One region of the Paenarthrobacter sp. 4246 genome, then DNA from elsewhere that is predicted to be linked to it. Evidence: riboswitches for the same ligand, from Rfam matches in the RefSeq annotation. Region 1 holds a riboswitch; each other region holds the start of a gene.
The links. Region 1 has a riboswitch for thiamine pyrophosphate ahead of thiO (glycine oxidase ThiO). Riboswitches for the same ligand answer to the same signal wherever they lie in the genome.
Positions count from the first base shown of each region.

Region 2: another riboswitch for thiamine pyrophosphate. It lies ahead of ABIE35_RS19490 (ECF transporter S component); the one in region 1 lies ahead of thiO (glycine oxidase ThiO).
Region 3: another riboswitch for thiamine pyrophosphate. It lies ahead of thiC (phosphomethylpyrimidine synthase ThiC); the one in region 1 lies ahead of thiO (glycine oxidase ThiO).
Region 4: another riboswitch for thiamine pyrophosphate. It lies ahead of thiD (bifunctional hydroxymethylpyrimidine kinase/phosphomethylpyrimidine kinase); the one in region 1 lies ahead of thiO (glycine oxidase ThiO).

Region 1 covers NZ_JBEPOP010000005.1:358,050-365,864, reverse strand. Annotated here, with positions in the region: gene ABIE35_RS12030 (TM2 domain-containing protein) at 1-670, opposite strand, end outside; gene ABIE35_RS12025 (ferritin-like fold-containing protein) at 827-1,495, shown strand; gene thiE (thiamine phosphate synthase) at 1,539-2,222, opposite strand; TPP riboswitch at 2,250-2,368, shown strand; gene thiO (glycine oxidase ThiO) at 2,364-3,629, shown strand; gene thiS (sulfur carrier protein ThiS) at 3,626-3,862, shown strand; gene ABIE35_RS12005 (thiazole synthase) at 3,867-4,664, shown strand; gene ABIE35_RS12000 (4a-hydroxytetrahydrobiopterin dehydratase) at 4,698-5,033, shown strand; gene ABIE35_RS11995 (hypothetical protein) at 5,120-5,422, opposite strand; gene ABIE35_RS11990 (DUF3107 domain-containing protein) at 5,458-5,682, opposite strand; gene ABIE35_RS11985 (TetR/AcrR family transcriptional regulator) at 5,733-6,467, opposite strand; gene moeB (molybdopterin-synthase adenylyltransferase MoeB) at 6,474-7,676, shown strand; gene ABIE35_RS11975 (glutamyl-tRNA reductase) at 7,755-7,815, opposite strand, start outside.
Region 2 covers NZ_JBEPOP010000012.1:79,377-87,191, reverse strand. Annotated here, with positions in the region: gene ABIE35_RS19500 (energy-coupling factor transporter transmembrane component T family protein) at 1-398, opposite strand, end outside; gene ABIE35_RS19495 (ABC transporter ATP-binding protein) at 395-2,002, opposite strand; gene ABIE35_RS19490 (ECF transporter S component) at 2,002-2,622, opposite strand; TPP riboswitch at 2,699-2,835, opposite strand; gene ABIE35_RS19485 (NUDIX hydrolase) at 3,033-3,731, shown strand; gene ABIE35_RS19480 (DUF4235 domain-containing protein) at 3,767-4,027, shown strand; gene mnhG (monovalent cation/H(+) antiporter subunit G) at 4,128-4,520, opposite strand; gene ABIE35_RS19470 (MrpF/PhaF family protein) at 4,510-4,788, opposite strand; gene ABIE35_RS19465 (Na+/H+ antiporter subunit E) at 4,785-5,351, opposite strand; gene ABIE35_RS19460 (Na+/H+ antiporter subunit D) at 5,348-6,931, opposite strand; gene ABIE35_RS19455 (Na(+)/H(+) antiporter subunit C) at 6,928-7,428, opposite strand; gene ABIE35_RS19450 (Na+/H+ antiporter subunit A) at 7,425-7,815, opposite strand, start outside.
Region 3 covers NZ_JBEPOP010000005.1:16,696-24,510, forward strand. Annotated here, with positions in the region: gene ABIE35_RS10485 (hypothetical protein) at 1-189, opposite strand, end outside; gene ABIE35_RS10490 (VOC family protein) at 325-1,197, opposite strand; gene ABIE35_RS10495 (amidohydrolase family protein) at 1,275-2,357, opposite strand; TPP riboswitch at 2,454-2,561, shown strand; gene thiC (phosphomethylpyrimidine synthase ThiC) at 2,557-4,410, shown strand; gene ABIE35_RS10505 (alpha/beta fold hydrolase) at 4,393-5,115, opposite strand; gene ffh (signal recognition particle protein) at 5,180-6,760, opposite strand; gene ABIE35_RS10515 (glucose-6-phosphate dehydrogenase) at 6,928-7,815, shown strand, end outside.
Region 4 covers NZ_JBEPOP010000003.1:64,004-71,818, reverse strand. Annotated here, with positions in the region: gene obgE (GTPase ObgE) at 1-1,147, opposite strand, end outside; gene rpmA (50S ribosomal protein L27) at 1,305-1,568, opposite strand; gene rplU (50S ribosomal protein L21) at 1,631-1,939, opposite strand; gene thiD (bifunctional hydroxymethylpyrimidine kinase/phosphomethylpyrimidine kinase) at 2,316-3,833, opposite strand; TPP riboswitch at 3,824-3,922, opposite strand; gene ABIE35_RS05660 (Rne/Rng family ribonuclease) at 4,058-7,249, opposite strand; gene ABIE35_RS05655 (vitamin K epoxide reductase family protein) at 7,736-7,815, shown strand, end outside.

The DNA.
Region 1 (7,815 bases):
CGCCATTGAGCGGCTTCATGTAAGCCATTTCCGGGATCTCGGTGGTGTATCCGGAGTTAAGGACGGTGACCTTAACGGTGTTGCCCTCGGACACCGTGACCTCGAAGGAATTGCCATCAGTGGCAGTGCCCTGGGAGGGGGCAGGTGCCTCTTGTGAGGCCGAGGGGGCGGCGGGGACGGGCGTGGCCTGTCCTTGGACCGCAGCAGCCACCAGCGTCAAAGACAACACCGTGGACACGATTCCAACAACCAGGCCGGCGAACCATACGACGAGCGTGATGATCCAGGCCTTCTTCTTGTTTTCCGGATAACCCAGCAGCGGGCGGCCTTCCTTATCCCGCGCATTGCCGGTCAGCGTGATGATGAGGTCCACGATGGACCAGATGCCGAGTCCGCCCGCTGTGAGCAGCTTGGCAATACCGGTGCCGATCTTTCCCAGGTAAAAACGGTCGACGCCGAGGCCACCCAGAAGCAACGACAGGATCCAGGTGACCATGAAGGACTTGGCGGGAGTGCCCATGCCGGGAGCGTCATAAGGGCCGGAACCCGGGGCCGGTTGGTACGTCTGCGGTCCGCTTTGGTACTGGTTGCCGAAAGCACCGGGTGCAGGGGGTACTGGTGGAGCGCCGTCCCCGTTGTGGGGCGCGGGCGGATAGCTCGGGTTACTCATGGAACATCCTTCAGGGGAGTGGGTGCGAGGAGGAGGACACGCGGCCTGCGGGCAGGCCTGACAGTCGGCTCACTCCCAGCCAGCCTAGTAGGACCACGTCGGCTCGCAGCAAATCTAGCCGGACGGGGCGTGGATGGCCGGGGATAGTCTTGGATCATGGGCACTTCCCGGGACGTCTTAACTTCTGCCGGACAACTCGCCGCGGAGCTCCTGGGCGCCATGGCCTACGGCGAGTTGTCGGCTTTCGGCCGGCTTTCGTCCGATTCCCGATACGCACCCACGCTCCATGACCGGTCAATGCTGGCAAAAATTGCCGTCGGCGCGTACGGAAACTTCGCGCTGCTGAGCGATCGGCTCGCGGAAATGGGCCTCGATCCTGAGGAAACCATGCTGCCGTTCCAGCGTTCCTTTGACCACTTCCATGAACGTACCAGGCCCGGGGACTGGTTCGAATCCGTGATGAAGGCGTACGTCATCGACACCGTCTCCTCGGACTTCTACCGGGCTGTCGCCACTTTCCTCGATGCAACAACGCAGCAGTTCGTTGACCGGGTAGCCTCTCCCGACCAAGCAACCGAGGTACTTCGTGTCCTGCTGCGGCGGGCCTTGGCCGATGACCCAAGACTGGCCTCACGCCTGGCGTTGTGGGGCCGCCGGCTGGTGGGGGAAGCGCTGACGCAGGCGCAGAGGGTGGGCATGGAGCACCCACAGTTGGGGCCAACCCTAAAAAGTGGTGGCGATGCCCGCGCCGCAGTTAAGAGACTGACAGGCGAGCTCGCCGAGCGGCATTCACGCCGGATGACGGCCTTGGGTCTCACCGCATGACGGCTTGACCGGGCTTGTGCCTGAAAGGCCTTCACGGCCGGGCTCAGGCGGCGTCCAGCGCCTCCAGCAGCGACTTGGCAGCCGTCGTCGGATCCGTAGCTTCGGTGATGGCGCGCACAACGACGATCCGGGTGGCTCCCGCGGCCCGTACCTGCTCCACGTTGCTGAGATCGATCCCACCGATGGCGAACCAAGGCAGGTTCACGGCACCGCCGGTGGTCTCGTCTGCACGCTTGCTCGCTTCTGCGGCATATGTGACCAGGTCCAGGCCCACGGCTTCGCGGCCGGGTTTGGTAGGGGTTGCCCAGACGGGGCCCACACAGAAATAGTCAAGGCCGCCCCGGCCTGGTGATGCCGCGATGGCGGCATTCACCTGTTCGGGGGAGTGGGTGGAGAGGCCGATCGTGACGGGCTCCGGAAGCAATGTCCGGGCCACCGTCAACGGGAGGTCCTTTTGCCCGATGTGGAACACTGGAGCCCCGGAAACATTGGCAACATCGGCGCGATCGTTGACAGCCCAGAGCCGTCCGTGACGCTGCGCAACTGCCCGCAGGACCGCCAGCAACTCCAATTCCTCGGCAGCTTCCAGGGTCTTGTCGCGCAACTGGATGATGTCTACGCCTCCCTCAAAAGCGGCGTCCACAAAGTCTTCAAAATCGCCCTGCCGTTTCCGGGCATCAGTGCACAGATACAGGCGGGCGGTGGCGAGGGCATCAGTCGGGGTCATGGAAACCAGAGTAGTTCCTCTAAACTGGGCACGTACTGCGGGAGCCGCGACGTTCGCTTTATGACTGTCCGGCTGAGAGGGCTTCAGCGCCGACCGCTTGACCTGATCCGGCTAGTACCGGCGTAGGGAAGGAAACGCGCTATGGCAGATCCCCGCCAAACCCCGCTCCAGGCCGACGTGGCCGTCATTGGCGGTGGCGTCATCGGCCTCGGTATTGCCCACGAAGCACGGCGACTTGGCCGCTCCGTGGTGGTGATCGACCCCGCACCGGCTTCGGGAGCTACGTTCGCTGCCGCCGGAATGCTTGCCCCCGTGAGCGAATTGCACTACCAGGAGGAAGATCTCCTGGACGTGATGCTTGAATCGTCCCGGCTGTGGCCGTCCTTTGCAGAAAGCCTGACCCGCGGAGGGGAAGACATCGGTTACCGGACGACGCCGACACTCGCCGTGGGTGCCGATGCCGCGGACCGCAGGGCGCTGGCAGACCTTCGTGCGGTGCAGCTTGCTGCAGGCCTGGGGGTTGAGCCGCTGTCCTTGCGCGACGCCCGGGATCGCGAACCCCTCCTCAGCCCCCAAATTTCCAGTGCCTTCGACGTTCCCGCCGACCATCAGGTTGATCCCCGCAAGCTGGCGGCAGGCCTCCTCTCGGGATTGGCACGCCACGCGGCCAGCGACTCCACTTGGGTTTCGGGCGCCGACGATGGGTTTGCCGTGACTTCCACGGCGTGCAGATTGCTCTGGGACGGAGGGCGGGTCTCAGGAGTGGAACTCGAGTCCGGTGCCGCTGTCCACTCCACCGAAACGGTGGTCGCCAACGGACTGGGTGCGGCAGACCTGGAGGGGCTCCCCGACGGGCTCAGCCTTCCCCTGCGGCCGGTATATGGCGACATCCTCAGGCTTCGGGTGCCTGAACACCTCCGGCCCCTGCTCACCTCCACCGTCCGTGGGATGGTCCGCGGAGTGCCCGTCTACATCGTGCCCCGGGACGACGGCACGGTGGTCATCGGAGCCACCCAACGCGAGGACGGACTGTCGGCATCCTCCAACGCGGTCTCAGCCGGGGGCGTCTACCAGTTGTTGCGGGACGCCCAGGCCCTGGTCCCAGCAGTGGCGGAACTTGAGCTCCTCGAAGCAACGGCCCGGGCCCGCCCCGGCACTCCGGACAACGCCCCGTTGCTTGGGCGGGTCGCTGGCCCCAAGGGGGATGTTGATGGGCTGGTGATCGCTACAGGATTCTTCCGGCATGGTGTGCTCTTGACGCCCGCGGCCGCACGGATCGTGGGCGGGCTGATCAACGGCTCGTCGGAACCCCGGTGGGCACCATTGCGCCCGGACCGCTTCGCGGACACTTCATCCACAGCGCGGGCGCTTACGCCGGCACACGCTCCCAGCAAGGAAACAGCATGAACATCAAACTCAACGGATCCGATCACGCCGTGCCGGAGGACGCTTCAGTCAGCACCCTGGTCACGGCCGTCACCGGCCGCGTCCTGGACCACCGCGGACAGGCAGCCGACGGCGGCAAGTTGGGCGTCGCCGTCGCCCGCAATTCCGAGGTGGTGCCGCGCAGCCAATGGTCCGCAACGGCGCTCGCCGACGGAGATGAACTCGAACTTGTTACCGCAGTCCAAGGAGGCTGACATCATGACGACAGCAAACACAGAGGTCATTACTGACGCCCTGGTGATCGACGGCGTCCACTTCGGATCCCGCCTGATCATGGGGACGGGAGGTGCCCCGAGCCTGGACGGCCTGGGCGCTGCGCTCCTGGCGTCCGGGACAGAGCTCACCACAGTAGCCATGAGGCGCTACTCACCCGCTGAAACAGGATCACTCTTCCAACTCCTGGTGGACCACGGCATCCGCGTGTTGCCAAACACAGCCGGTTGCTTTACTGCCAAAGACGCCGTGATGACCGCTGAACTGGCGCGCGAGGCACTGGAAACCGACTGGGTGAAGCTGGAAGTCATCGCCGACGAACACACACTCCTTCCAGACGCCGTGGAACTCGTCGAGGCAACGGAGCAGCTGGTGAACCGTGGATTCAAGGTCTTCGCCTACACCAACGATGATCCCGTCCTGGCACTGCGCCTCGAAAACCTCGGGGCCACCGCTGTGATGCCCCTGGGCTCGCCGATCGGGACCGGTCTGGGCATCCTGAACCCGCACAACATTGAACTCATCGTGTCCCGGGCCTCAGTCCCCGTGGTGCTCGACGCAGGCATAGGAACCGCCTCCGATGCCGCCCTGGCCATGGAACTGGGCTGCGACGCAGTGCTTCTGGCCACCGCTGTCACCCGGGCGCAGAACCCGATGCAGATGGGTGAGGCCTTCAAACACGCTGTGATCGCCGGTAGGCTGGCCAAGCAGGCAGGACGAATTCCGCGGCGTGAGCACGCTTTGGCGTCGTCGGCCATGGAGGGCCGGGCAGAGTTCCTCTAGTTGTCCGCAGTGTCTTCGGCAGAAGGAGCAGCAGTGGCGGGGAACCATGACCACCTGACCCAGGCGGATGTCGACGATGCCCTCCGGGAGCTTCCCGACTGGAAGTACCAGGACGGCCTGGTAACCGTCTATAAAACCCCGACGGCGGCCGAAGCGCTGGCGCTTATTGCAGCGATCGGACAGATCGCCGAACAGCAAAACCACCACCCCGATCTGGAATGGCGCTACAACAGGGTTCACCTGCGGTATGTGTCCCACGATGCCGGCGGGAAGGTCACCCCACTCGATATCGCCGCTGCGGTCTCCGTGAGCGAAACCGCGGCCGGGCTGGGTGCAACCGCCCAGCCGGAGCGGTATCCGGAAGCCTGAAAAGGCCTGAACCCTTGTGACAAGGCGTTAAAGGACAGTGACCGTCGCCCGAGGGCGACGGTCACTGTCCTTTGTTCTTGTTCCTGCTAGAGCCTGAGCGCCTTGGTGAGCGCCGCAGTATCGTGCCGGGTGCGGGTCCGGCCCAGGAAGACCGCCACCACTGCGGCGGCGGCAGTTCCCAGGACGATCGGCAAAACCCAGGGAATCCAGGTTGCCCCGGGCTGGTAGCCCAGGCCGGCACTGATGAACGCAATCCAGCTCAGGGTGCCCACAGCCACCGAAACACCGGCCGGCAAAGCGATGCCGTACTTGCCGTGCCTCTTGTCGTTGGCCCACACGATGAAACCGGTGGCTACAGTGGCCAGAACCACCACGACGAGTGAAAGCATGAAGACTCCTTTGCGGACTGCGTTAAGGGGAGGGCCTAGAGGGCGCCGAAACCGACGCGGCGGACTTCCTCTGCGCCGATCTCCACGTAACCCAGGACGCTGCCGGGAACAATGATCTGGCGTCCCTTTTCATCGGTCAGGCGCAATTCCGAGCCCTTGGACACGGCCTCTGCCACGATCTTGGCCACCGCGTCTGCATCCAAAGCGGACTCGAGCACGATTTCACGGCCAACGTTCTGAATGCCGATCTTTACTTCCACAGCAAGGCCTCCAAGCCAATCAAGTATTAAGTCAGTCCTCTATTTGTAGCCTAGGACTCTTTGGGGAATCGACTGATTCCGCGCCAAGCTAAACGATAGATCAGATCACTGGCCACATCGAGGTCAAGGTTTCCGTCCGTTTCAAGCCAGTAGCGTGCGCTGACCTGCGCCATTCCGGCCAGGCCACGGCCCAGGAGTTGCGCCTCCAAGGGAGGCAGCTTGGTGTCCTCGGCAATGACATGGGCCACCGCATCAGCGAACGTTTTGTTGAACGTCTCCAAACGGGAACTGACATCGGGATCGTTGATGAGGTCCGATTCGAAGACCAGCCGGTGGGCTTGGTCGTCATCAGCGATGAACCGGTAGTAGGCCCGCATTACGGCCTTCACGCGTTCCTTGTTGTCCGAGGTGGAGTTCAAAGCGCTAAGCATCAGTTCGGTCAGCGTGGCCAGGTGGCTGTCCAAGAGGGCCATATAAAGCTCGCGCTTGGACGGGAAATGCTGGTACAGCACCGGTTTGCTCACATGGGCAGCCTCTGCGATTTCGTCCATGGCCGCGCCATGGAAACCGTTGGAGACAAAGACTTCCAACGCCGCATTCAACAACTGCGCCCGGCGCTCGTCGCGCGGCAACCTTGGTGAACGCGTTGAAACAGCCCGTTCCTGCTTGGCCGGTGCCCCATCGTGTGCCCTTGTGCCGTCAGCCACAGTCTGCCGCCTTTCCTTTGCAGTTATGACCACTCTACCGGTGGGTAATATGACCGGGCGGCATCGGCAGGCATACATTGGGGTATGGCCTCAATTGTTGCTGCCCGCCCTGCTGCGCCCACTGTCCTGCCGCCCCTTGTTGAACCAGCCGCCGAACTCACGCCGGCCGAGGTGGAGCGATACTCCCGGCATCTCATCATTCCCGAAATCGGTGCCCTGGGCCAACGCAGGCTTAAGAATGCCAAAGTGCTCGTCATAGGCGCCGGCGGACTTGGTTCTCCGGCCCTGTTGTACTTGGCGGCGGCCGGCGTTGGCACACTCGGAATCGTGGACGATGACGTGGTGGACCTCAGCAACCTGCAGCGCCAGGTCATCCATGGCGTGAAGGACGTGGGCGTCCCCAAGATCGAGTCTGCCCGCAACGCCATCAACGAACTCAATCCGCTGGTCAACGTGGTCCTGCATGACATCCGGCTGGACTCATCCAACGCGTTGGAGCTGTTTGCGCAGTACGACCTCATCCTCGATGGCGCCGACAACTTCGCCACGCGTTACCTGGTCAACGACGCCGCCGCCATCCTCGGCAAGCCCTACGTCTGGGGTTCCATCTTCCGCTTCGACGGCCAGGTCAGCGTGTTTTGGGCCGGGCACGGCCCCACTTACCGGGACCTCTATCCTGAAGCCCCTCCTGCCGGTTCGGTACCATCCTGCGGCGAGGGCGGAGTGTTCGGCATGTTGTGCGCAGCAGTTGGTTCGCTCATGGTGACCGAAGCCGTGAAGCTAATTACCGGCGTCGGGCGTTCACTGCTGGGCCGGGTAGCGCTCTTTGACGCACTGGGCGGCAGCTGGCGCGAGATCAGGGTATCCAAGGATCCGGAAGCCGAACCCATCACGGAGCTGACGGACTACGAGGCTTTCTGCGGTGTGACGCCCCCGGCAGCAACCGACCAAGAACACACTGTGTCCGCCAAGGACCTTGCCGCGATGCTCGCAGAGCGTGAGGCGGGGGAGCGGGACTTCGACTTGGTCGATGTCCGGGAATCCGGGGAGCACAGCATCGTCAGTATTGACGGTTCAGTCCTCATTCCGCAGGGCCGTATTCTCTCTGGCGAAGCGTGGGTGGAGTTGCCCCAGGACAAGGACATCGTTTTCCACTGCAAGGCCGGCACGCGCTCGGCTGCTGTGTTGGACGCTGCGCGGAAAGCGGGTTACACGCGGGTCAGCCATCTCGACGGCGGTATCCTCGCCTGGGTGCGCGACGTCGAGCCGGCGAAGCCCGTGTACTAGGTCGTTTCCCGTCACCGTCAGTCCTGGCAAGCCCCCCATGAGCGGATGCCTGGGGTTGGAAGACGTGGCCCCGTCTGCTCAGGCGCTCTCTGAGCGGAGCTGCTGGTGGTCCACTGGGCATTCAGCGGCCGGGGCTGCA
Region 2 (7,815 bases), on a different contig from region 1:
TCCGTGGGGTCCGTGCAGGTCATCAAGAGGATGGCCGGAACGGCAATCGCCAGACCGCGCATCATGAAACCCAGCCCTAGTTCAAGGGAACCTTCGCTGATGGACCAGAGTCCGACGTCGAGCAGTACAGCTCCGCTGTCCGCCGCCACGATCGCCGTGCTCCAGCCACCGATTGCTGCCGCGATGATGAGCGGCCACGCGCGCTGCCACAAAAGACGCAGAGTAAGCCCGGCCAGCGGAAACAATGCCAGCTCCGCAACCAAAGCAGTGGACGCCGATACCCAGTCGATGGACAGGGCCAGCACCAGGGAAATCAGGAAAACGGACACGAACTTTGCCAAGGGGTTGGCGCGGGTCAGCAGGGCATGATTCCCGCGGAGGTTCAGTGCATCCCTCATGCCGCACCCGCTTCCTGATGCGTGGCTTCACCATGCTGCACCGGACCGAGCCGCAGCTCCGTGCCGCCGAGCACAGCGCTGAATTCCTGGTCATGGGTCACGGAGACCACGGCCGTTCCGGCATCCAGCAACTCTGAAAGGAATGATGCCAACTCGGCCCAGGTGTTGGCATCCTGGCCGAACGTGGGCTCGTCGAGCACCAGCACTTGGGGATGCGCGGCGAGCACGGTGGCCACCGAAAGCCGCCGCTTCTCGCCGCCCGAAAGGGTGTAGGGGTTGGCGTCCACCAGATGCGTAAGCCGCAGCCGCTCCAGCAGTTCGTCCACGCGTTCCTCGCCGTGGCCCAAATGCCTGGGCCCAAACATGAGCTCGTCCAGGACCTTGCCCGTGACGAACTGGTGCTCCGGTTCCTGGAACACCGTCCCGATCCGCGAAATCAGCTGGTCTGCTTTCCACTTGAACGGGTCAATGCCTGCCCCCTTGGAAAGCTCGACGGCGGCACTCACCGTACCGTCAACCGGCGCCAAAAGGCCGGCCAACGTGAGCGCGAACGTGGACTTTCCAGCTCCGTTGGCTCCGGTGATGGTCAGTGCTTGGCCGGCCCTGACCTGCGCGGTGATTCCCGTTTGCACCGGGAGGGGCGGGATGGTCTTGAAGCCCTTGCGCCGCGGCTTTTCCTTGGAAACTGCGAGGTCCTGGGCAGCGAGGAGCAGTGGGGCGGCGTGGGGTTCGGCGGGGGTTTGGCTGCGTCGTTGGCGGGTGGCCGGAACGTACCCCGGCACCCAAACGCCGGCAGCCATCAACATGGTGCGGGCCTCGGACAGGACCTGGTCCGGTGGGCCGTCCAAAAGGACCGCGCCCGTTGCCTGGCCCGTTCCCGCCGCCGTCAGGGTACCCGGCTGCAGGACTACTATCCTGTCCACCAGGTTCTTCCACACGGACACACGGTGTTCCACCACCACCAGGGTGGCGCCGGTCTTGTCCAGGCAACGCCGAACAGCATCCCGAACCTCCAGCACTCCTACCGGATCCAGGTTGGCCGTGGGCTCGTCCAAGAGGATCAAGCCGGGTCGCATCGCGAGAATGCCCGCCAGCGCAAGGCGCTGCTTCTGCCCCCCGGAGAGAGCCGCCGTCGGGTGTTCCAACGCCAAACCGCCGCCCGCGGCGGTACGCAACCCGACGTCGTCGAGCGCTTCATGGACGCGGGACCAAATCTCATCCCGGGGCACAGCAAGGTTCTCGGCACCAAAGGCGACGTCGTCGCCAACACGCGACAAAACCACCTGTGTTTCAGGGTCCTGCTGCATCAGTCCGGCGCGGCCACGCTGTTCCCGGGGCGCGACGCCGTCGATCAGCAGTGAACCTGACTCGTCCGAGTCGTCTTCCTCATCGCCCAGCACACCGGCGAGGGCGTGCAGCAGCGTCGACTTGCCGGCTCCCGAAGGCCCCAGCAGCAGCACCCGCTCGCCCGGTTCAATCCGGAGGTCCAGACCATGAATGGCAGGAGTCGAGCGTCCGGCATGCCGCCAACCCCAGCCCTCGGCGGAGATGGCGGCAGGCCGCACCGGGCTGCTGTTCTTGCTGCCGCTCTGCGTAGCCGGCATCAGCTGAAGGCTGGCTCCGACGCAGCCTTGCGCGACGCGAAGGAGCTCAGGACACCGGTCTTGGCCAGGCCGCGGGTGGCAACCCAGGACAGCGCCCCGGCGATAATGGCGCCCGAGACGGTGGTGAAAGTGATGTACGCCAGCTTATCCATTGCCTCATAGGCGATGTTCCAGCCCCACGGGAGGAAGGAGTCGTTCAGGCCGCAGAAGAGGCCCGCACCGGCACCCGCGAGGAGGGCCGTGGGCAGGTTGAACTTCTTGTACCGGAAAGCGGCGAAGATGAGCTCTGCGCCCAGACCCTGCAGGACGCCGGAGATCAGGACGGTGGTGCCGTACTGGGAACCCATGATGAGTTCGCCGGTGGCCGCGACGGTTTCGCAGAACAACGCTGCGCCCGGCTTGCGGATAATGAGCATGCCCAGGACTGCGGGGATCATCCAGCCACCGGCGATCAGGCCGGTGAGCGGCGGATACGTCGCGTTCATGGGAATGGATACCAGCGCGGCGCCCTGGGACCAGGCCCAGAAGATCACGCCGCCTGCAATGGCGATCAAGGCCGCCACAACAATGTCTACAACACGCCAGTTATAACTGGTCTTCTTCACGTTTACCGTGGTCATTTTCTGCCTCCTGAGGTTACAGGAGGGGAAAGTGCTCCCCGGATTTCCAACCGGCCTGCGCCGCCCGGATCCGGACACTCTGAGAAGCTCGACTCCCTTGCGCCGGTACTAACCGGATCAGGTTCGAGGGTCTGCGGCTGTCCGCACTCTCAGCGCCCTCGCGTCTCCTGCATCTCTGCAAGGTCCGACGGCGGCGCTCCCCTGTCGTTATTAAATCTGCCCTGATGGGCTGGTTCAGTTTACACCTGCGCGTGTTGCGGGCGACGGTCCGGTGCCGGCCGGTGGTCACATTCGGGCGATGCGGGGACCGCTCTACGCCCCGTTTCCCAGTCCAGCAACGCAAATCCGTCCCCACAACGAGACCTGAGAGAATGATCCAGCAGACTCGACAGCGGCAAAGGGGCACTTTCATGAACAACCCACCCACTCGAAATCACCCTGCCGGCGAGGGCACCATATCCGAGCCCCGGCTCGCTGCCAGTGTCATCCTGCTCCGTGATGCCCCGGGCGGGCTCGAGGCGTTCGTCCAGCACCGGGTCAGCACCATGGACTTCGCCGCCGGAATGGTGGTCTTCCCGGGCGGCCGTGTGGATGCTGCGGACGAGTCAGGCTGGGACTACCCGGCGGGCCTGCTTCAACGCCACGCTGCCGCTTGGCGTTCGAGTTCCATCGGCACCCACACCACCTCAACGCAGGCCGAAACCAACGCAGGGACGGTCCTCACAGCCGCAATCCGCGAAGTCCAGGAGGAGTCCGGGCTCACCATCAGTGCCGAGGATGTCCGCCCCTGGGCCAACTGGATCACGCCCACGGACATGCCGAAGCGCTTTGACACCTTCTTCTACCTCGCCAAGCCCTCCCCGGGAGCCGAGCCCCGGCATCAAACCACGGAGGCGTGGCAATCGTTGTGGATGCCCGTGGACGGAATTCTGGAAGCGGAAGCGGCCGGGACGCTGAAGCTGATGCCGCCCACCTATTACCTGCTCAAGGAAATCGCTGAGTTTGGTTCCGTGGACGCTGCCTGGCTGGCAGAGCACCCTGTTGTTCCCGTGCTGGCCCCTGTTGGGTCCTTGGCAGCGTTCCTGAAAGAGCGCGAAAGCCGACGCTGACTCTGGAGTCGGCCACGGACGGCTAGGCTGGGGGCATGAACCTCTTCTTCAAGCTGATCGGTGCCGGAGTGAGCCTCGGAGCGGGCTTCGTAGGCACCAAACTCGTCAACAAAGGGTGGGAAAAGGCAACTGGCAACAAACCACCCATGGGCAACGACGACATGGAAACGAGCTTGCGTTCAGCACTGACTTTTGCGCTGATCTCAGCCTTCGTCAGCACCCTGATTCAGGTGTTGGCCAGCCGTGGCACACAGCGTGCCATTGCACGTTTCGCCAAGTCACACGACATCGTCTAGTCCGCAACCACAGCCAACAACGCGGGGTCGCGTTGCCTCCACCTGATGGAATGAACACCAGTGGACGCAGGGCGACCCCGCGTTTGCTGTGACTGGGACTTTAGCGGTCGTTCCGGGGTTCTTGCCCCGCAGCCGCCCGTTGCACAACAGCTTCGAGTTCGTCCTTGGTGAGCATCTCGCGGTGGCCATGCTTGGTGCGGTAGGCGGAGCGACCCACCATATGGGCGGACACAGGTGCCGTCAGCAACTGGAAGATCCATGCCACCAGCAAGACCGGCCAAACCCACCACGTGCGCATTTGCAGGCCAATCGCAGCAAGCATGAGGAACAGTCCCAGTACTTGGGGCTTGGTGGCTGCGTGCATGCGGCTCATGAGGTCCGGGAATCGCAGCAATCCGATGGCAGCGCCCAAGGACATCAAGGCGCCCACCACCAGGAACACTGCGGTGACAGCGTCGATCACGACATCCACTCCGCTGGCATCAGGACTCATTGTTCTGTTCCCTCCGTTCAGCCACGAACCGTGCAACGGTCACCGATCCGATGAATCCGATCACCGCGAGGGCTACCAGCAGCATCAGGTTGTTGAGGTGCCTGTTCATCGCCATGTCGATCGCCAGTGCAGCACCCAGGATGGCCAACAAGACGTCTGATGCCAGCACGCGGTCCAGCAGGGAAGGGCCGATGGCGATGCGGACAATCGCGCCCGCGGCAGCCAGGCTGAGGATCACCGCCGTGACCACAAGGATGATCTCCTTCATCGTGCTGCCCCTTCCATTCCCGGACGTACTTCGGCGTTGAGGGCTTCCACTTCTTCGCGCGTGCCCATGATCCGGATCAGCCGCGCTTCAATGGTCTGGACTTCCTCGCGAATTTTGTCGATGTCCGCTTCTTCGTAAATATTGAGCGCGTGCAGGTACAGCGTGGACGTCGACCGGTCCACTTCCACCACCAGCGAGCCCGGAATCAGCGAGATGACGTGCCCCGTGGCCGTCACCATCAGGTCCGAGTGGCTGCGCAAGGGAACCGCGACGACGGCGCTGCGCACCTTGGGTCCCTTGACCACGGCCAGGAACAACACCAGGAAGCTCGCTGCCACCACTTTGGCGAGGAACATCAGGGCGAAGGGAATGGCACGCAGGATGTTGAACCTGCCGCTCAGTTCCACTGGTGGAAGGTAGAACAGCTTGGCTACCAGCACGGCTATCAGCGCACCGAACAGCAGGTTTCCGGGACTGAAGTCCCGCCACAATGCGCCCCAGACAATGACCAACCAAATGAGCAGCGGGAGTTCGGTGCGGAACGAAATGGGCTTACGGCTCATTTGGTATCACCCGTCTGTAGTTCCTCGGGCGGCCCAAGCGGTGGCACTTCGACCGAGTCGCCCAGGACCGAGTGGATATAGGCCGAACGATCCAGCATGATTCCTGCGGAACCGTCAGCCACCTGGAAGAGCGGACCGGCGAAGACCGTCAGCGCGACACCGAAAACTACCAGTCCCGCCGTCGAACCAACCATGGTCCGCGGCAAGACGCCCACGTTCCGGGGATTCAGGAGAGCTGGGTCCGGATACTCAGCGTCTTCGGGCTTGCGCCAGAAGGCCCTGTTCCACACGCGGGCGATGGCCAGCAGCGTCAGGAGGCTGGTGACCACGCCACCCACCACCAGCGTGATGGCCAAGGGTGTTCCCAAATCCACGCCGGCCTGCAGGAGGCCCAACTTTCCCAGGAAGCCAGAGAACGGCGGAATACCTGCGAGGTTCATGGCCGGGACGAAGAACAGCAAGGCCAGTAACGGGGAAAGCTTGGCCAAACCACCCAACCGGTCCATGGACGAACTGCCGCCCCTGCGTTCTATGAGACCTGTGACCAGGAACAGGCTTGTCTGCACGGTGATGTGGTGCGCCACGTAGAAGACGGCGGCGCCCAACCCTGCCACGGAACTCATGGCCAGACCAAACACCATGTACCCGATGTGGCTGACCAGGGTGAACGACAACAGACGCTTGATATCGCTTTGGGCCAGGGCACCTAAGATGCCCACCACCATGGTGAGTAATGCCACCACCATGAGTGGAACATTCAGGGTGTCGCCGGGGAACAAGAGCGTTTCCGTACGGACCATGGCGTAGACACCTACTTTGGTCAGCAAGCCCGCGAACACGGCCGTAACCGGCGCGGGTGCCGTCGGGTAGGAGTCAGGGAGCCAGAAGGACAGCGGGAACACGGCGGCCTTGATGCCGAAGGCCACCAACAGCATGACGTGGAGGAGGTTTTGGGTGCCTTGGTCCAGTTCCGCCAATTTGATGGCAAGGTCCGCCATGGTGATGGTCCCCGTGGCCCCGTAGATCATGGCGATGGCGATGAGGAACAACACGGATGACACCACTGACACCACCACATAGGTGACGCCCGCACGGATGCGCGGCCCCGTGCCGCCCAACGTCATGAGCACATAGCTCGCCGTCAGCAGGATCTCGAACCCTACGTAGAGGTTGAAGAGATCACCGGTGAGGAACGCGTTGGACACACCCGCCACCAGGATCAGGTACGTGGGGTGGAAGATCGAGACGGGTGCTTCCTGGTCTCCGTCGGCCATGCCTTGACCGGTGGCGTAGATCAACACCGCAAGGCTCACCACGGTGGAGACAACCAACATCAGCGAGGAGAACTGGTCCACTACCAGGACCACGCCCCACGGAGGCAGCCATCCACCCAAGGTGACCGACGTTGTGCCGCCGTCCCATACGGAGATCAGCAGGAGGCACTCGAGCAGCAACGTCGCACTCAGGATGCCAATGCTCACCACACGCTGGGCGGTGTGGTGCCGGATCAACAGGAACGCGAGAGCGGCACCCAGAATCGGCAGGAGGACAGCTAGCGGCGACAGGTTTGCGAGATTCACGCGCTGCCTCCTTCCTGGTTTGGTGCCTTGCTCGGGGTCTCGGTCGCTTCGGGGTGGGTGTGGTCCGAGGTGTTGGCAGGGGTGACGGCGAATTCCGAGGTCTCCAACGGCACAATGGCGTCGTCCTCGGCATCGAAGCTTGGCGTCTCCGCAACGCGACGGTCCTCGAGGTCATCCTGGATTTCGTCCTGCCGCGCCAAGACCCACGTGCGGTAGATGATGCCCAGCATGAAGGCCGTCACGGCGAAGGAAATGACGATCGAGGTAAGGATCAGTGCTTGGGGCAGAGGATCGCTATAGGCGTCCGGGCTGGTTTCCTTGGTGAACAAGGGCGCCAACCCGGCGTATCCGCCGGTGGTCAGGATCAGGATGTTGGTGGCGTTGGCCAGCAACATCAATCCCAACAGCACGCGGGTCAGGCTCCGCTCCAGGACCAGGTAGATGCCGCAGGCGTACAAAACGCCCATGACGATCAGCAGGGTCAGGTTGATGCTCATGCGGTACCTTTCCCGGATGCGGCGGATTCAGCGGCTTCTCCTGCAAGGTCGGCGGCGTCTTCCTCTGCGAGGGGAGCGCCCTTGCCCTCAAAGTGTTCATCGATTTCGGCACCGAGGCTGCGGAGAACGTCGAGCGCCAGGCCGACCACCACGATGTACACGCCGATGTCGAAGATGGTGGAGGTGACAAACTTGACGTCTCCGAAGACCGGCAGCCAGAACTCGATGATCGCGCTCTGGAACACCTGTCCGCCGAGGAAGAGCGGCACCAGACCCGAGGCTGCCGCCGTCGCGAGTCCCGTCCCCAAGAGAGTTCCGGCGCTGACTGTTGCAGCCTCGCTCAACTCGAACCGGCCGCCCGCAAGGTACCGGATGGTCAGGGCAAGG
Region 3 (7,815 bases), 340 kb from region 1:
GGCAAGTTCGTAGTCAGCACCGGCTGCGTGGACCGCCTGGCCGGCAAGGTCACCCAACTGCTCCACTTCGAAATCGGTGATGCCGTCAATCCTGACGGCGGGGCCGGTGACATCCGCGCCCTTGTCCAGGGCAGCCGCCCTCTTGAGTGCTTCATCGTGGGTGGCTACAAAAATTTCGGCAAAGCCCATGGAAAGTACTCTCATTCCTTCGTGCTGACGGGGCGGCGGCACAAAACCCGATTGGATCCGTGCCGTCACTGCCCAGCCTAGTGCAGGAGTGGGCGGCGCAGCAGGAGTGTGCCACCGCAGCAGGACTAGCGCTGCTTAGCGGACGGCGACCCGCAGTTTGTTCCGCCATGGATCCTCGAACTGTAGTTCGGCGCCAGTGTGGTGGTTCTGCACCCCTGCGATCGTCAAGCGATCCGCCAGCGCTGCCACGTCGTCGGCGTCGGGGACCTCAATGAGCACTTCTCCCAGCCCCAGCGTGTCCTTGCGGGGCCCGGCGCCACGGCTGTTCCACACGTTCATGGCCATGTGATGGTGGTAGCCGCCGGCGGAAACGAACAACGCCTGGCCATGCCAGCCCGCGGTCCGCTCGAAGCCCAGGGTTTCGACGTAGAAGTGGTGGGCAGTTGCGACGTCACCCACTTGCAGGTGGACGTGTCCGATTCCGGCCGCCGCCTCGCGCTGCCCGGTCACCGCAGCTTCGCTCAGGTGCTGCTGGAGGAATCGCTGCGGAGGCAAGGCAACATTGTCCATCACCACATTCTTGCCGTCCCATTGCCAGAGTTCACGCGGCTTGTCGTAGTAGAGCTCAATGCCATTGCCTTCGGGATCGGTAAAATAAAATGCTTCGCTGACCAGATGGTCAGCACTGCCCGCAAACGCGCGGGGCTCGTACTCGGCGGCGGTAGCAATGGTGGCAGCCAATGAAGGCTGGTCGTGGAACAGAATGGCCGTATGGAACAGGCCGGCCTCCCCGCGTCCTGGAATCTGGAGCCCGGAGGCCGGGGCAAGATGCACCACGGGCTTCCCGACCCGCCCCAGGTAAAGCCCGCCATCCTGCTCCGCCACGACGTCAAGGCCAAGGGCTCGCTGGTAGTAGTCGCTCATGACCGTCATGTCGCCAACCTTGAGCATGACGGTGCCCATGGTCAGTTCGGCAGGCAGAAGATCCTGGCTAAGTGGTGTGGTCATGTGAAGCTCCCGAGTTCGAGGTACCGCTCATCAGCACCTTTCTACTTTTCTAAATTACTTGAAGCTTCAATTTATTCCTAACGGACCACTGAACCGCGCAGAACGATGTGCTTGAGGTTGGAAACAGTCTCCAGTTGGATCCGGGGGTCCTCGGAACACAGCACGACGTCGGCACTCGCCCCTTCGCTGATGCCTTCGGCTCCCAGCCACTCCCGGGCACGCCACGCCGCGGCGTCCAGGACCGCGGCCGGCGGCAGGCCGGCGTCGTGCAGTTCCTTCATTTCATCGGCGATCCTGCCGTGCTTGATCACGCTGCCGGCGTCCGTGCCGGCATAAATGGCCACACCGGCCTCAAAGGCCTCCAGCACTCGCTCGCGCCGGCGCAGCCAAAGCCGCACCATGTGCTCCGCATAGTCAGGAAACTTTGGGGCAGCCTGGGCAGCAATGTCCGGGAAAGTAGCGATGTTGACCAAGGTGGGAACGATCGGCACGGACTGCTCCACCAAACGCGGAATGTGTCGTGGCAGCAGGCCCGTGGCATGTTCGATGCAGTCGATATTGGCATCCAGCATGTCGTCCACTGTGTCTTCGGCAAAGCAGTGGGCCGTCACCCGGGCACCTTCATCGTGGGCGGCAGAGATGGCGTCCTTGACGATTCTCGCGGGGAAAGAGGCAGCGAGGTCACCCACGCCACGGTCGATCCAATCTCCCACCAACTTGACCCACCCGTCTCCATCCCGGGCTTCCTTCCGGACGGTCTCAACAAGTTGCCCAGGTTCGATTCCATGCCCCAAACCGCGGAGGTACCGCCGGCTCCTGGCAATATGCCTTCCGGCCCGGATCAGCCGGGGCACGTCTGCGCGTTGCTGGACCCAACGTGTGTCGCTGGGTGATCCGGCGTCCCGGATCAGCAGAGTCCCGGCGTCGAGGTCAGCGTGCGCCTGCGCGAGAGTGGTCCGCGAGTCAACAGCGCCGCCCACACCCAAACCGATGTGGCAGTGGGCATCAACGAAACCCGGGAGGACCCAGCCATCAAGTACACGGTCCGGCGCCGTCGTGGGGCGCACAAAGGTCAAGGTGCCATCCACGGACCACATCCCATGGCGCTGGTCGTTCCGTGACGCGAGCACGGGTCCGGTGAATTCGATGATCTTGGCCATGGAAAAAGCCTAGTCTGCAGGTCCTGGGAAGTTCAGGGCGCGGCAACCCCGGACTCCATGTGACTGGGAGCCCCTGGGGAGCTGTGGTAGCTTCGTCTACGACCACACGGGGGCCCCTGCAGGGGCTGAGATCGGACTGATGCAGTCTGCGACCGTTGAACCTGTCCGGGTAATGCCGGCGAAGGAAGTGAGTAATCCTTTGAGCACCACCAAAACACAGCACAGCCCTGCCCAAAACGGGTCCGACTCCGGTGCAAAGACGCCGGAAACCGTGACCCAATCGCTGAAATCCCATTCACTGGCCTACCTCGAGGACCCTGACCACGGGATCCGGGTGCCCGTCACGGAGATCGCCTTGGAGCCGTCTCCCAACGGCAAGGCCAACCCGCCGTTCCAGGTGTACCGCACGGCGGGTCCCGGCAGCGATCCCGTTGTGGGGCTCGAGCCATTCCGCGCTCCATGGATCGACGCCCGCGGTGACACGGAGGCTTACCGCGGGCGGGAACGAAACCTGCTGGACGACGGCAAGTCAGCGGTTCGGCGCGGAGAAGCATCAGCGGAGTGGAAGGGCACTCAACCAGTGCCACGCCGCGCCGTCGAAGGTAAAACCGTCACACAGATGCACTATGCCAAGCGGGGCATGGTGACTCCCGAGATGCAGTTCGTCGCGTTGCGGGAGAACTGCGACGTTGAGCTGGTCCGCAGCGAAGTTGCGGCAGGACGGGCGATCATTCCGAACAACATCAACCACCCCGAGTCAGAGCCGATGATCATCGGCAAGGCCTTCCTGGTGAAGATCAACGCCAACATCGGCAACTCAGCCGTGACGAGCTCCATCGCGGAGGAGGTGGACAAACTGCAGTGGGCAACTCAATGGGGCGCCGATACCGTCATGGATCTCTCCACTGGGGACGACATCCACACCACCCGGGAGTGGATCATCCGCAACTCCCCGGTCCCCATCGGGACGGTCCCCATCTACCAGGCTCTGGAGAAAGTCAATGGCGAGGCCAACAAGCTGACGTGGGAAATCTTCCGGGACACCGTGATCGAGCAATGCGAGCAGGGCGTGGACTACATGACCATCCACGCCGGCGTGCTCCTGCGCTATGTGCCGTTGACTGCCAACCGGGTCACGGGAATCGTCTCCCGTGGCGGGTCGATCATGGCGGGCTGGTGCCTGGCGCACCACCAGGAGAACTTCCTCTACACGCACTTTGATGAGCTCTGCGAAATCTTCGCCCAGTATGACGTCGCGTTCTCCCTGGGCGACGGCCTGCGCCCGGGTGCAACCGCCGATGCCAACGACCCCGCCCAGTTCGCCGAATTGGATACCCTCGCCGAGCTGACACAGCGGGCATGGGAGTTCGATGTGCAGGTAATGGTGGAAGGACCTGGCCACGTGCCGTTCCATCTGGTCCGCGAAAATGTGGAGCGCCAGCAGGAACTGTGCAAGGGGGCCCCTTTCTATACCCTGGGACCTTTGGTCACCGATGTCGCTCCCGGCTATGACCACATCACCTCAGCCATCGGCGCAACCGAGATCGCCAGGTACGGCACCGCCATGCTCTGCTACGTGACCCCCAAGGAACATTTGGGCCTTCCCAATAAGGACGACGTCAAAACAGGTGTCATCACGTACAAGATCGCAGCACACGCCGCCGACCTCGCCAAGGGTCACCCCGGGGCCCACGAGCGGGACGACGCCTTGTCCAAGGCCAGGTTCGAGTTCCGTTGGCGGGACCAGTTTGCCCTCTCCTTGGACCCCGTCACGGCAGAAGCCTTCCACGACGAAACGCTGCCGGCAGAACCGGCCAAGACCGCCCATTTCTGTTCCATGTGCGGCCCCAAGTTCTGTTCGATGCGCATCAGCCAGGACATCCGTGACGAATACGGATCGGAAGAGGCGCAGACCGCCATCGCAGAAATGTACAGCGGCATGCGCGGAAAAAGCCAGGAATTCCTGGCATCGGGCGGAAAGGTCTATTTACCGGAACTTCAGGTACCCGGCAGCCCAAGCCCGCTTGAGGCCGGCTCAGGAAGCCTGAACTGACATGGCCCGTCCAACGTCGCCAACAAATGAGCGGATGATGTGATCGCCGTCCACTGAATCCTGGGGCCGGTGTCCTCCCGCAGCAACACGGCGGAGGGCTCCGGTTTCCTGGAGGTATCCGGCGATTTCCTCGTACAGGGGTTCCCACCCACCGGTGAGGACCAATGTGGGGACGCCGGGCACGATGTGTAGCGGAGCCTCCCATGGCGGGGCCTGGAGCCTGAGCCTGCGGGCGGAACGCCGCGCTTCGGGAGTATCCAATCCCCCCGTTTCGGCAGAAAACGCCCGGCGGTAGTACTCACGTTGATAGTCGGCGTCGTTGAGCTGGCTCCGTACATCGAACAGGGGTTCCATCAGGGCACGGTGGGAGGCTGTGGCTGGAAGCTCGGCTGTCAGGGATAAACAAGCCGGCTCAACCAGGCTCAGCGAGTGCACCAGGTCCGGACGTTCGATGGCAGCAAGCATGGCGGAGATGGCACCTTGCTCGTGCGCAACGACGTGGCCACCACCCGTATCCGCCAAGGCATTGAGGACGATGGCAACGTCCGCGGAAACGCTCGATCCCACGGGCTCGGCTGCGGCGTCAAAGCCATGCCGGCGCAGGAAGAGCGCGTCATAAGCGAGGGCCATGCCGTGCTGTTTCGGCCATGCAGCAGCACCGAAGCTGCCCAGGCCGTGAACGAAGACTACGCGCTGCTTATGCATTGGTTCAGCCTATTCCACGGCCCTGACATCCCAACTGCAACGCGGTTGGGATGTCAGCCACGGGCTACTTGCCGAGGAATTTGTCGAAGCCCTTGGGAAGGTTGAGCGATGAGGGATCGAAGTCTGCCGCTCCTTGGCCGAAAGCCGCACCCGACGGTGCAGCCGAGGCTGCGTTCGCCCGCTTGGCTTCGGCATCGCGCAGCTCCTGAGCCGCTTTGGCAGGGTTGCCTGAACGGGCCTTCTTCTTGGGCGCGTTCTTGCCGCCCTTGCGGCCTCCGCCGGGGCCACCAAGGCCAGGCATCCCGGGCATCCCCGGCATGCCGCCACCCTGGGCAAGTTTCTTCATCATCTTCTGGGCCTGGGCAAAGCGCTCCAGCAGGCCATTGACCTCGGACACGTGGACACCCGAACCCTTGGCGATACGGGCGCGCCGTGAGCCGTTGATGATCTTGGGAGCGACGCGTTCGTGCGGCGTCATGGACCGGACGATTGCTTCGACGCGGTCGATCTCCTTCTCATCGAAGTTCTCCAGCTGCTGACGGATGTTCTGAGCACCCGGCATCATCATGAGCATCTTCTTCATGGAGCCCATGTTGCGGATCTGCTGCATCTGGGCAAGGAAGTCGTCCAGGGTGAAGTCTTCCTGGTCGGCGAACTTCTTCGCCATCCGGGCAGCTTCGTCCTTGTCCCAGGCCTTCTCAGCCTGTTCGATCAGGGTAAGGACGTCACCCATGTCCAGGATGCGGGAAGCCATACGGTCCGGGTGGAAGAGTTCAAAGTCGTCCAGGCCTTCACCGGTGGAGGCGAACATCACCGGCTTGCCGGTCACTGACGCAACCGACAGGGCGGCACCACCGCGGGCGTCGCCGTCGAGCTTGGACAGCACGATGCCCGTGAAGTTGACGCCTTCATCAAAGGCCATTGCCGTGTTGACGGCGTCCTGGCCGATCATGGAATCGATCACGAAGAGGACTTCGTTGGGGATGATGGCCTGACGGATCCGGCGGGCCTGGTCCATCATCTCGGCGTCGACACCAAGACGGCCCGCGGTATCGACAATCACGACGTCGTGGAGCTTCTGGCGCGCTTCCTCGACGCCTGCCTTCGCTACGGCTACGGGGTCGCCTGCAGGGTGCTCGAGCTCGGAGGTGGCACCAGGGTGCGGAGCGAACACCGGGACGCCGGCGCGCTGGCCCACCACCTGGAGCTGCGTGACGGCGTTGGGGCGCTGAAGATCGCAAGCAACCAGCATGGGGCTGTGACCCTGAGCCTTAAGCCACTTGGACAACTTGCCGGCGAGGGTCGTCTTACCTGCACCCTGGAGACCGGCGAGCATGATGATGGTGGGGCCGGTCTTGGCCAGGCGGATCCGGCGTGTCTCGCCACCGAGGATCTCGACGAGTTCCTCGTTGACGATCTTGACGATCTGCTGGCTCGGGTTCAACGCACCCGAAACCTCGGCACCCAAGGCACGTTCGCGCACGCGGCCGGTGAACTCACGGACCACTGATACTGCAACATCCGCGTCCAGCAGGGCGCGGCGGATCTCCCGGACTGTGGCATCAACATCAGCCTCGGTGAGGCGGCCCTTGCCACGAAGGTTCTTGAAGGTTGCTGTCAACCGGTCAGAGAGTGAATTGAACACGCGCCGTGCACTTCTTTCGATGGTCTGCGAATGGCGGCCAATGCGGCACACCAGAGTCTTGACGATTGCCCCCAGCAAACATGTCTCAACCCAACAAATCTGAATCGACTAGGGGACTCGACTATCTAGGGTACCAAGTCGCACCTGCAAGATGGCATGCTGGCACAGTGACCAGTAAAACAACTGTAAAAACGTTGCTCATCCTCGGCGCGTCCGGGGACCTGACAGGAAGGCTCCTGCTGCCAGGACTTGCCGGACTGCTGGCCTCCGGCAGGGTTCCCGGATTACGGCTGGTAGGTGCGGGCTCGGACCCCTGGTCTCCGGAACAGTGGCGGGAGCGGGTTGCGGGCGCGTTCAGCACGGCCTCGGGCACGGCTGATGATGCCGGCCGCGCGGCACTGGCAACAGTCGCTGGCACCACCGAGTACCATCAGCTGGATGTCACAGCGGACGGTCCCCTGGCAGACCTCCTGGCCACATTGCAGGGACCCGTCGCCATCTATTTCGCTCTGCCTCCCCACGTCAGCCAGAAGGCCTGCGAGGTACTCCACAGCGATCAAGTCCCTGCGGGGACCCGCCTGGTGATGGAGAAGCCCTTCGGCTCAGGCACCGAATCCGCCCACGAGCTGAACAAGACGCTCGCAGCCCTGGTCCCCGAAGACCACATCCACCGCGTTGACCACTTCCTGGGCAAAGCCACGGTGTTGAACATCCTCGGTCTTCGATTCGCCAACCGGTTCCTGGAGCCCGTGTGGAACCGCGAACATATTGAAAAAGTGGAGATTGTCTTTGACGAGGATTTGGCCCTCGAAGGACGCGCCCGCTACTACGACACTGCCGGGGCGCTCCGGGACATGATCCAGAGCCACCTCCTGCACATCATGGCTTTCCTGGCGATCGATGCGCCGGCAACCATCGAGGAACGGGACCTGCGCGACGCCGTGGCAACCGTTCTGCGTGCCAGCAGCATCAAGGCGCCGTTCAAGGAATCCACACGGAGAGCACGGTACACCGCAGGAACCCTCGGGGAACGGACGGTACCGGACTACGCAGCG
Region 4 (7,815 bases), on a different contig from region 1:
GCGGCTCGAGGTTCTTTTCTTCGCGGCGGATCTTGAAACCGGACTCGTTGACCGCACGGGGCCGAAGGACGGGTGGCGCAACCTTGGGAGGTGCGACTGCCACGGCGTCGCGCGCAGCCTTGACGATCTCCGCCATGGCAAAACCGAGTTGGCGCAGGCCCTCGTGGCTGGTTGCCGAGACTTCGAACACGCGGTAACCGCGCGCTTCCAGGTCCGGACGAACGAACTCAGCCATGTCCTTGCCATCGGGCAGGTCAACTTTGTTGAGGACAACCAGTTTGGGGCGCTCGTTCAGAGGAACAACTTCGCCGTCAACACCGGCGTAACTCATGTCAACCGCGTACTTCTCCAGCTCGGCCTCAATGATGGCGAGATCGGACAGAGGATCGCGGTCAGACTCCAGAGTTCCGCAGTCGAGGACGTGCACCAAAGCCGCACACCGCTCAACGTGCCGCAGGAAGTTGTGCCCGAGTCCCTTGCCTTCGCTGGCACCCTCGATCAAACCGGGGACATCGGCAATGGTAAAGCGGACTTCGCCCGCCTGGACCACGCCAAGGTTGGGAATCAGGGTGGTGAAGGGGTAATCGGCGATCTTTGGCCTGGCAGCAGACATGGCTGCGATCAGGCTGGACTTGCCGGCCGAGGGGAAGCCAACCAGCGCGATGTCAGCAATGGACTTCAGTTCCAGGACGATGTCGCTGGATTCGCCTTCGATGCCCAGCAGGGCGAAGCCGGGCGCTCGGCGCTTCTGGGAGGAAAGGGAAGCATTGCCCAGGCCGCCTTGGCCGCCGGCAGCTGCGACGTATTCAGTGCCCTCACCCACGAGGTCAGCCAGGACTTCGCCGTCCTTGGTCTTGATGACGGTGCCGTCGGGGACCGGAAGAATCAAGGTCTCGCCGTTCTTGCCGCCGCGCCAGTCACCCATGCCCGGGCCACCATTGGTGGCGTGGCGGTGGGGTGCATGGTGGTAGTCCAGCAGGGTGGTGGTCTGTGCGGACACCCGTAGGATGACATCGCCGCCATTGCCGCCGTTGCCTCCGTCGGGGCCACCGAGCGGCTTGAACTTCTCCCGCTTTACAGAGACACAGCCGTGGCCGCCGGTTCCGCCGGATACGTGCAGGACTACCCGGTCTACAAAGCTCGCCACGTGGATCTCCTCAGTTGCTGTCTTACTTACAGCGTTTGTTGCTGTTGCCAGCGCTGTTGCAAAACCAGTGCGCTAAAGCGCCCTAGTCGATTGTAATGCGGTTAAAAGAACGGTGGAGCGGGCCGTTTGGCCCGCTCCACCGGTTCAGAACTTGTTGTTACTCTGCAGCTGCAGCAGCAACGATGTTCACTACGCGACGTCCGCGGCGAGTACCAAACTCAACCGAGCCGGCCTGCAGGGCGAACAGGGTGTCGTCGCCACCGCGACCCACGCCTGCACCGGGGTGGAAGTGCGTGCCACGCTGGCGAACGATGATTTCGCCTGCGGAGACTACCTGACCACCGAAGCGCTTGACGCCCAGGTACTGTGCGTTGGAGTCACGACCGTTGCGAGTGGAACTCGCGCCTTTTTTGTGTGCCATGTGAAATGCCTGCCTCTAAATTTCTGGGGAAACTGAAAAACCTGAACAGCGGGTAACGAAAGTTACGCGATGCTGGTGATCTTGATCTTGGTCAGTTCCTGACGGTGACCCTGACGCTTCCGGTAGCCGGTCTTGTTCTTGAACTTCTGGATGACGATCTTCGGACCACGGAGGTCCTCGAGGATCTCAGCCGTAACCTTGACGTTGGCCAGTTCCGCAGCTGCGGAGGTGACCTTCTCGCCGTCAACCAGGAGCAAGGCGGGCAGCTCAAGCGTGCTGCCGGCTCCACCGGGGACGCGGTTAAGCGTTACGTAGTCTCCAACGGAAACTTTTTCTTGGCGGCCGCCTGCGCGGACAATCGCGTACACCACTTGGGTACTCACTTCTCTCGACGTTTATAACTAAATTTGCGTGCGGAACCTGGAACCGAAATCAGGCTTGGTTCGCGCTGTGCCTCAACGCCGTGGACTTCTGATCGAAGTCCGCGAGTCATCCCTTGAACAATTCCAAGGGGCATAACCCAAGTGTTGGCGTAAGCACCGAAGATCAAGATTACGCTAGTTTGACCCTCGGCTGCAAATGAGGCCGGGTCCGGAGGCTACCACGTGACTTACGTCACCAGTTGTAACGGACTCTCCCGGCACCGTGCCCATACAGCCTACAGGGTTTGGGGCGATTAACGTGATTTGACCCGCGACGCGCTGGGGCTCTTTGAAGCTCGGGGATAAAAAGCCCGGACAGGAACGGTCAGGCGAACAGCCGCGGAGCGTCGAAGAACGCAGTTTCGTAGCGGCAGGACTGGGCAAAAGCCTCCACCATTGACGCCCGCTCCCCCTCGGAAGCTGCCGCCGCTGCTGCGTCCGTGAAATTGATCGCATGCCTGGTGGCTTCAGCAAACTCTTCATCGGCGTAGGTCCTGAGCCAGTCCGCGTAGGGATGCGCTGCCGGAGATCCCGCCTCCACGAACGATGCATGGAGCTGCTGGCCCACTTCTGCGTAAAGCCAGTAGCACGGCAGGATGGCCGCCAGCAGCACGGAGTAGCTGCCCGTGGCCGAGGATGCCAACAAGTGGTCCACGTAGGACTTCGTGACGGGTCCGGTCACCGGGGAAGCCTCTCGGGTGCTGAGCCAGTTCCTGTGCAGTTCCGATTCGACCTCAAGGCACTGCTGTGACGCTTTCGCCCAGAACAGTTGTTCCTCCTCCGTGGGGGCAAGGGCGCCCGCGCGCGCCAGGGCCCTGGAGTACCCGTTAAGGTAGATGGCGTCCTGCGCGAGGTAGTAGCTGAAGGCTGCTTCAGGGAGGTCGCCCGATTGCAGGCCGTCAATAAAGCTGAGCTTGTAGATTGCCTCAAGCTCCGGAGCGGCTTCCTTCCACAGCGCCGCGGCGAATTGCCCCGGCCTCAGGACCTGATGGTGGTGGAAATGGTTGACCGGCCCATTTCCCTGGCCTACGTCGAGGCTGTCCGCATGCAGCAACGCCTGGAGCAACCACGGCTTGACCTCACGCAGGGAAGCTTCCCAATCGCCTGTGCGGGCCTGGACAGTGGCCAGTGCCGACGACAACGAACAGCCCGTGCCGTGGCTGTTCTTCGTTTCCACGCGGGGTCCGGCTACCTCAATGACGTCCTGCCGAAGAAGGCCGCTGGTGTTGACCAGGGCATCCGGGCATTCCACACCTGCCAGGTGTCCGCCCTTCACCAGGACCGTGGTGCCGCACTCGGCAGCCAGCCGCTTGCCCTGGTTCAGCGCCGAATCCCAGTCAGCAGCTTCAGGCTCCCCCAACAGCATCGCGAGCTCCGGGAGGTTCGGGGTAATAAGATCCGCCAACGGCAGGAGAGCACGCAGGGCTTGCTCGGCAGACCCACGCAGGAGGCGGTCACCGCTGGTGGCCACCATCACCGGGTCAAGGACCACGACGGCGGGACGCACCGCCTCGAGCCAGCCGCGGACCTCATCGATCACCGCAGCGTCACCCAGCATGCCGATCTTGACGGCATCGATGGCGATGTCCGTGCTGACGGCTTCCAATTGCTGTCGCAGGAACTCCACCGGAGGAACATGGAGGGCACTGACACCCAGCGTGTTTTGCGCGGTCAACGCCGTAATCGCCGCCATACCGTAGCCGCCCTGCGCGGCAATGCTCTTCAGGTCCGCCTGGATACCGGCACCGCCGGAGGGGTCGGAGCCCGCGATACTCAGTACGCGAGGCGTTTCACGGCCCCAAACAACCAAAGGGTACACAGGAGAATACGACGATGAGGTCATGGGGACATCCCTTCGCCGGTGCTAACCGGACAGGTTCAACGGGTCTGGATCTCAGCCTGGCCCAATGCCCGGCACCCCGTGTCAGTCCCCCAGCCTAGCCGGGACGCAGCAGGGCCCGTAAACTGCGCTACGCAGAAGACCGGTTATGACCGCTGTGAGCAGACAGCAAAGGGCCCCCCATTACCCGCTTATGGCGGGTACTGGGGGCCCTTGCGGATCAGATGCTAGAGCTCCGAAGCGGGAACGCCAACCCCAAGGATGATGGGTTCCTCGGAGGCTACCTTCTTGGCAGGCTCCGCCGGCGCTTTGGCCTCGTGCGCCGTTCCACGCGCTGCCGTAGCAGTTACCTCGTGGTGCTCAACACTGGTCTCGTTGGCTGCACCCTGCGCACGGCTCGCACTGCGGTTGCGACGCCCTCGGCGGGACTTCGACGCCGCAGCAGCTTCAGGGTCCTCATCTGCAAAACCTGCCGCGGCGGCTTCCGGCGCGGCGGCTGTCTTGGAAGGAACCACTGTTTCGGGTTTTGCCTCGGGTGCTGCGCCAAGGTGGGAGAACGCTTCGGCCAGGAGATCCAGGCTCATGGCAGGCTTGGCTGCAGGCGGCTCCTCGTGGTGTTCCCCGATTGGCAGGGCCACCTCTTCCCCGCCGAAGCGCAGAACCGGAGTGGACCGTGCTTCACGAACCGGTGCTTCCCGGTCTGATTCGCGGTCGGCGTGCTCTCCCGCCCCGGACTGTGATGCAGCAGGCGCCTGGTGCTGGCCGGCCGCCCGCGCCTCCTCTTCTGCACGGTGAACTTCGTCATCATGGAGGTGGGCAGCGTGGGCGGCAGCAGCGATCGTCGCAAGTGCAGCCCGGGTTGCCTCCGCCTTGGCCTGCTTGGCTGGATCCTGCGGCTCTGTGGCAGCAGGAGGTGCGGCAGGGGCAGAAGCAGTGGTGTGGACCGGCGCAGGAGCCTCGGTGACAGACTGTCCGCCACCCTTGCCACGGCGGCGCTTGCGTTCCGTTCGGGCTGTGGGTTGCTGCGCCTCAGTGTGGGGGCGGTGGTGCTCGGCAGCCACAACGTTGGCGCGGCGGTGCTCCACGGGTTCATCGTGGGTGACCACGCCGCGGCCGGCACAGTGCTCGCACTGCTCACCGAAGACCTCAAGGAGTCCGGTACCCATGCGCTTGCGGGTCATCTGGACAAGGCCCAGTGACGTCACTTCAGCCACTTGGTGCTTGGTACGGTCGCGACCAAGGCACTCAACCATGCGGCGGAGGACGAGGTCGCGGTTGGACTCAAGGACCATGTCGATGAAGTCGATGACAATGATGCCGCCGATGTCACGCAGGCGAAGCTGGCGAACAACTTCCTCGGCAGCTTCGAGGTTGTTCTTGGTGACGGTTTCTTCAAGGTTTCCACCGCTGCCGGTGAACTTACCGGTATTGACGTCCACCACGGTCATGGCTTCGGTGCGGTCGATGACCAGCGAACCACCGGACGGGAGGAAGACCTTGCGTTCCAGCGCCTTGTGGATCTGCTCGTCGATACGCCAGGCACCAAAGATGTCCTGGTCCTTGGTCCACTTCTCGAGGCGGCCCACAAGGTCGGGGGCAACGTAGGTGACGTAGGCCTCAATGGTGTCCCAGGCCTCGTCGCCTGAAACGATCAGTTTGGAGAAGTCTTCATTGAAGACGTCACGGACCACTTTGATGGTCAGGTCCGGTTCGCCGTAGAGGAGTTCCGGCGCCAGGACCTTGGTGGAGGAGGCCTGGCCTTCGATGCCTTCCCATTGGGCGCGCAGGCGGTTGATGTCATGCGTCAGTTCTTCTTCCGACGCACCTTCAGCAGCCGTACGGACAATGACGCCTGCGTTTTCCGGCAAACGATCCTTCAGGATGCGCTTGAGGCGGTTGCGTTCGACGTCGGGCAGCTTGCGTGAAATACCGGTCATGGAACCACCGGGCACGTACACCAGGTAGCGGCCGGGCAGGGAGATCTGGCTGGTCAGGCGGGCACCCTTGTGGCCTACGGGGTCTTTGGTGACCTGGACAAGGACGGAATCGCCGGACTTGAGCGCATTCTCGATCCGACGCGGCTGGCCCTCGAGGTTGACCGCGTCCCAGTTGACTTCACCGGCGTACAACACGGCGTTGCGGCCTCGTCCGATGTCCACGAAGGCAGCTTCCATGGACGGCAGGACGTTCTGGACCTTGCCCAGGTAGACGTTGCCGATCAGGGAGTCCTGCTGGGTCTTGGAGACGAAGTGCTCGGCAAGCACGCCGTCTTCCAGGACGCCGATCTGAATTCTGTCGTCGCGCTGGCGGACAATCATCTGGCGGTCCACTGATTCGCGGCGGGCCAGGAATTCAGCCTCGGTGATGACCTGGCGGCGGCGTCCGGTCTCGCGGGATTCACGGCGGCGCTGCTTCTTGGCTTCAAGCCTGGTGGAGCCCTTGACGCTGGTCACGCGATTGGAGGGAGCAGTTTCCGTGATGGGGCGGGGAGCACGGACACGGGTGACTGTGTTGGGCGGATCATCGTCCGAGCCGCCGGTCAGTTCAAGGTCCTGGTCGCCACGGCGGCGACGACGACGCCGACGCGAGGTCACTCCTTCGTCGGAGGCTTCAGCGGCAGGGATTTCCTCGTCGTCAGACTCGGCGCCCTCTCCGGCTTCGCTTTCTTCGCGTTCGGTTCCGCGGCGGCCGCGGCGACCACGGCTCCGGCGGCGGCGACGACTACCGGCATCTTCCAGCTCATCCTCGGCACCGGCCTCAGATTCTTCCTCGGGCTCATCTTCCTTCGCCTCCACCGCGACAACGCGGGGAACAGTGGTGAGGTCCGGAGCCTGGAAAATCATGGACGTGATGGAAACCGGCTCCAGGAAAAGCGAAGCAGATCCTGCAGCGGCGGCTTCCTCCTCTTCGGGGGTTGCCTCAACAGGAGCCGCATCAATGGTTGGTGCTTCAGCGGCAGGCGACGATTGCTGGGAGGCGGCGTCCGGCGTCGTGGTTTCAACTGTGGTTTCCGCAGCAACAGTTGCTTCGTCGGCGGCAGGCGCCTCTGCTTCAACCTTGGGCTTGGCAGTACGACGACGGCGGACCGGCTTTTCGGGGGCAGGCTCGGCGACGGCTTCGGGCTGGGTCTCTACAGCGGCTTCCGGCGCGGCAGCGACGTCCTCACCCAAACCGGGCAGTGGCTCAGCGGGTTCTGCTTTCTTGCGTGAGCGGGTACGTCGTACCGGCGCAGCGGGGGCATCCGTTGCTTCAGGGGCCTCCGTCGATTCAACGACAGGCGCTGCTGCAACCTGTGCCTCGGCGTCAGCTGCAACTTTGGGCGCAGCCTTGCGCCGGGTCCGGGTGGCTTTCTTTGGCGCTTCCGCAGTTTCCGCGGGAGCTGCCTCGTTATTAACGGCTACAACCTGGTCATTATCCATATGTGGCAACACTCCTGCCCCAGCGACACCGCCACATCCGGCGCCCAGTGGGGCAAATATTGTCAAAACCCGCAGGCGTTGACAGAAGTCGGTAGTATGCTTTCCGGTTCGCACCATCATTGGGGTGCGGCAGCCCTGGAAAGCCGGCGCCATTGTTCTGAAACCCGTTGTTCTGCTGCCACAACCAGGTGCCGTCCATTGTCATGGCGGGCCCACCAAGGATCACGTGATCCAGGCGTGCCCAGCTCATACTGGCGGTCTTGGGAACAAAGTCACCGGACCGGATTCCGAATGTGGATCGGGTTCCGGCCATGTTCATTCTCTCACACCCGTTCACCTTCCCACGGTAGGCCGCTGTGTCGCAGCTCCCAGGGAACGGACACCACCCTGAAGCTTGGGGGCACCGTCCAGCCTCCGGAGTTAGAATCCTCCCAAGAGCCCATACCGGCGTGGCCGGACCATACATTGAAAAGGACCAGATCCGCGATGCCGAGCACAGCCAGGGGAAACCTGGCCAATCAATCCACCAACTCCGTGGAGGATTTCTCCACGCAGGCAGGTCCACA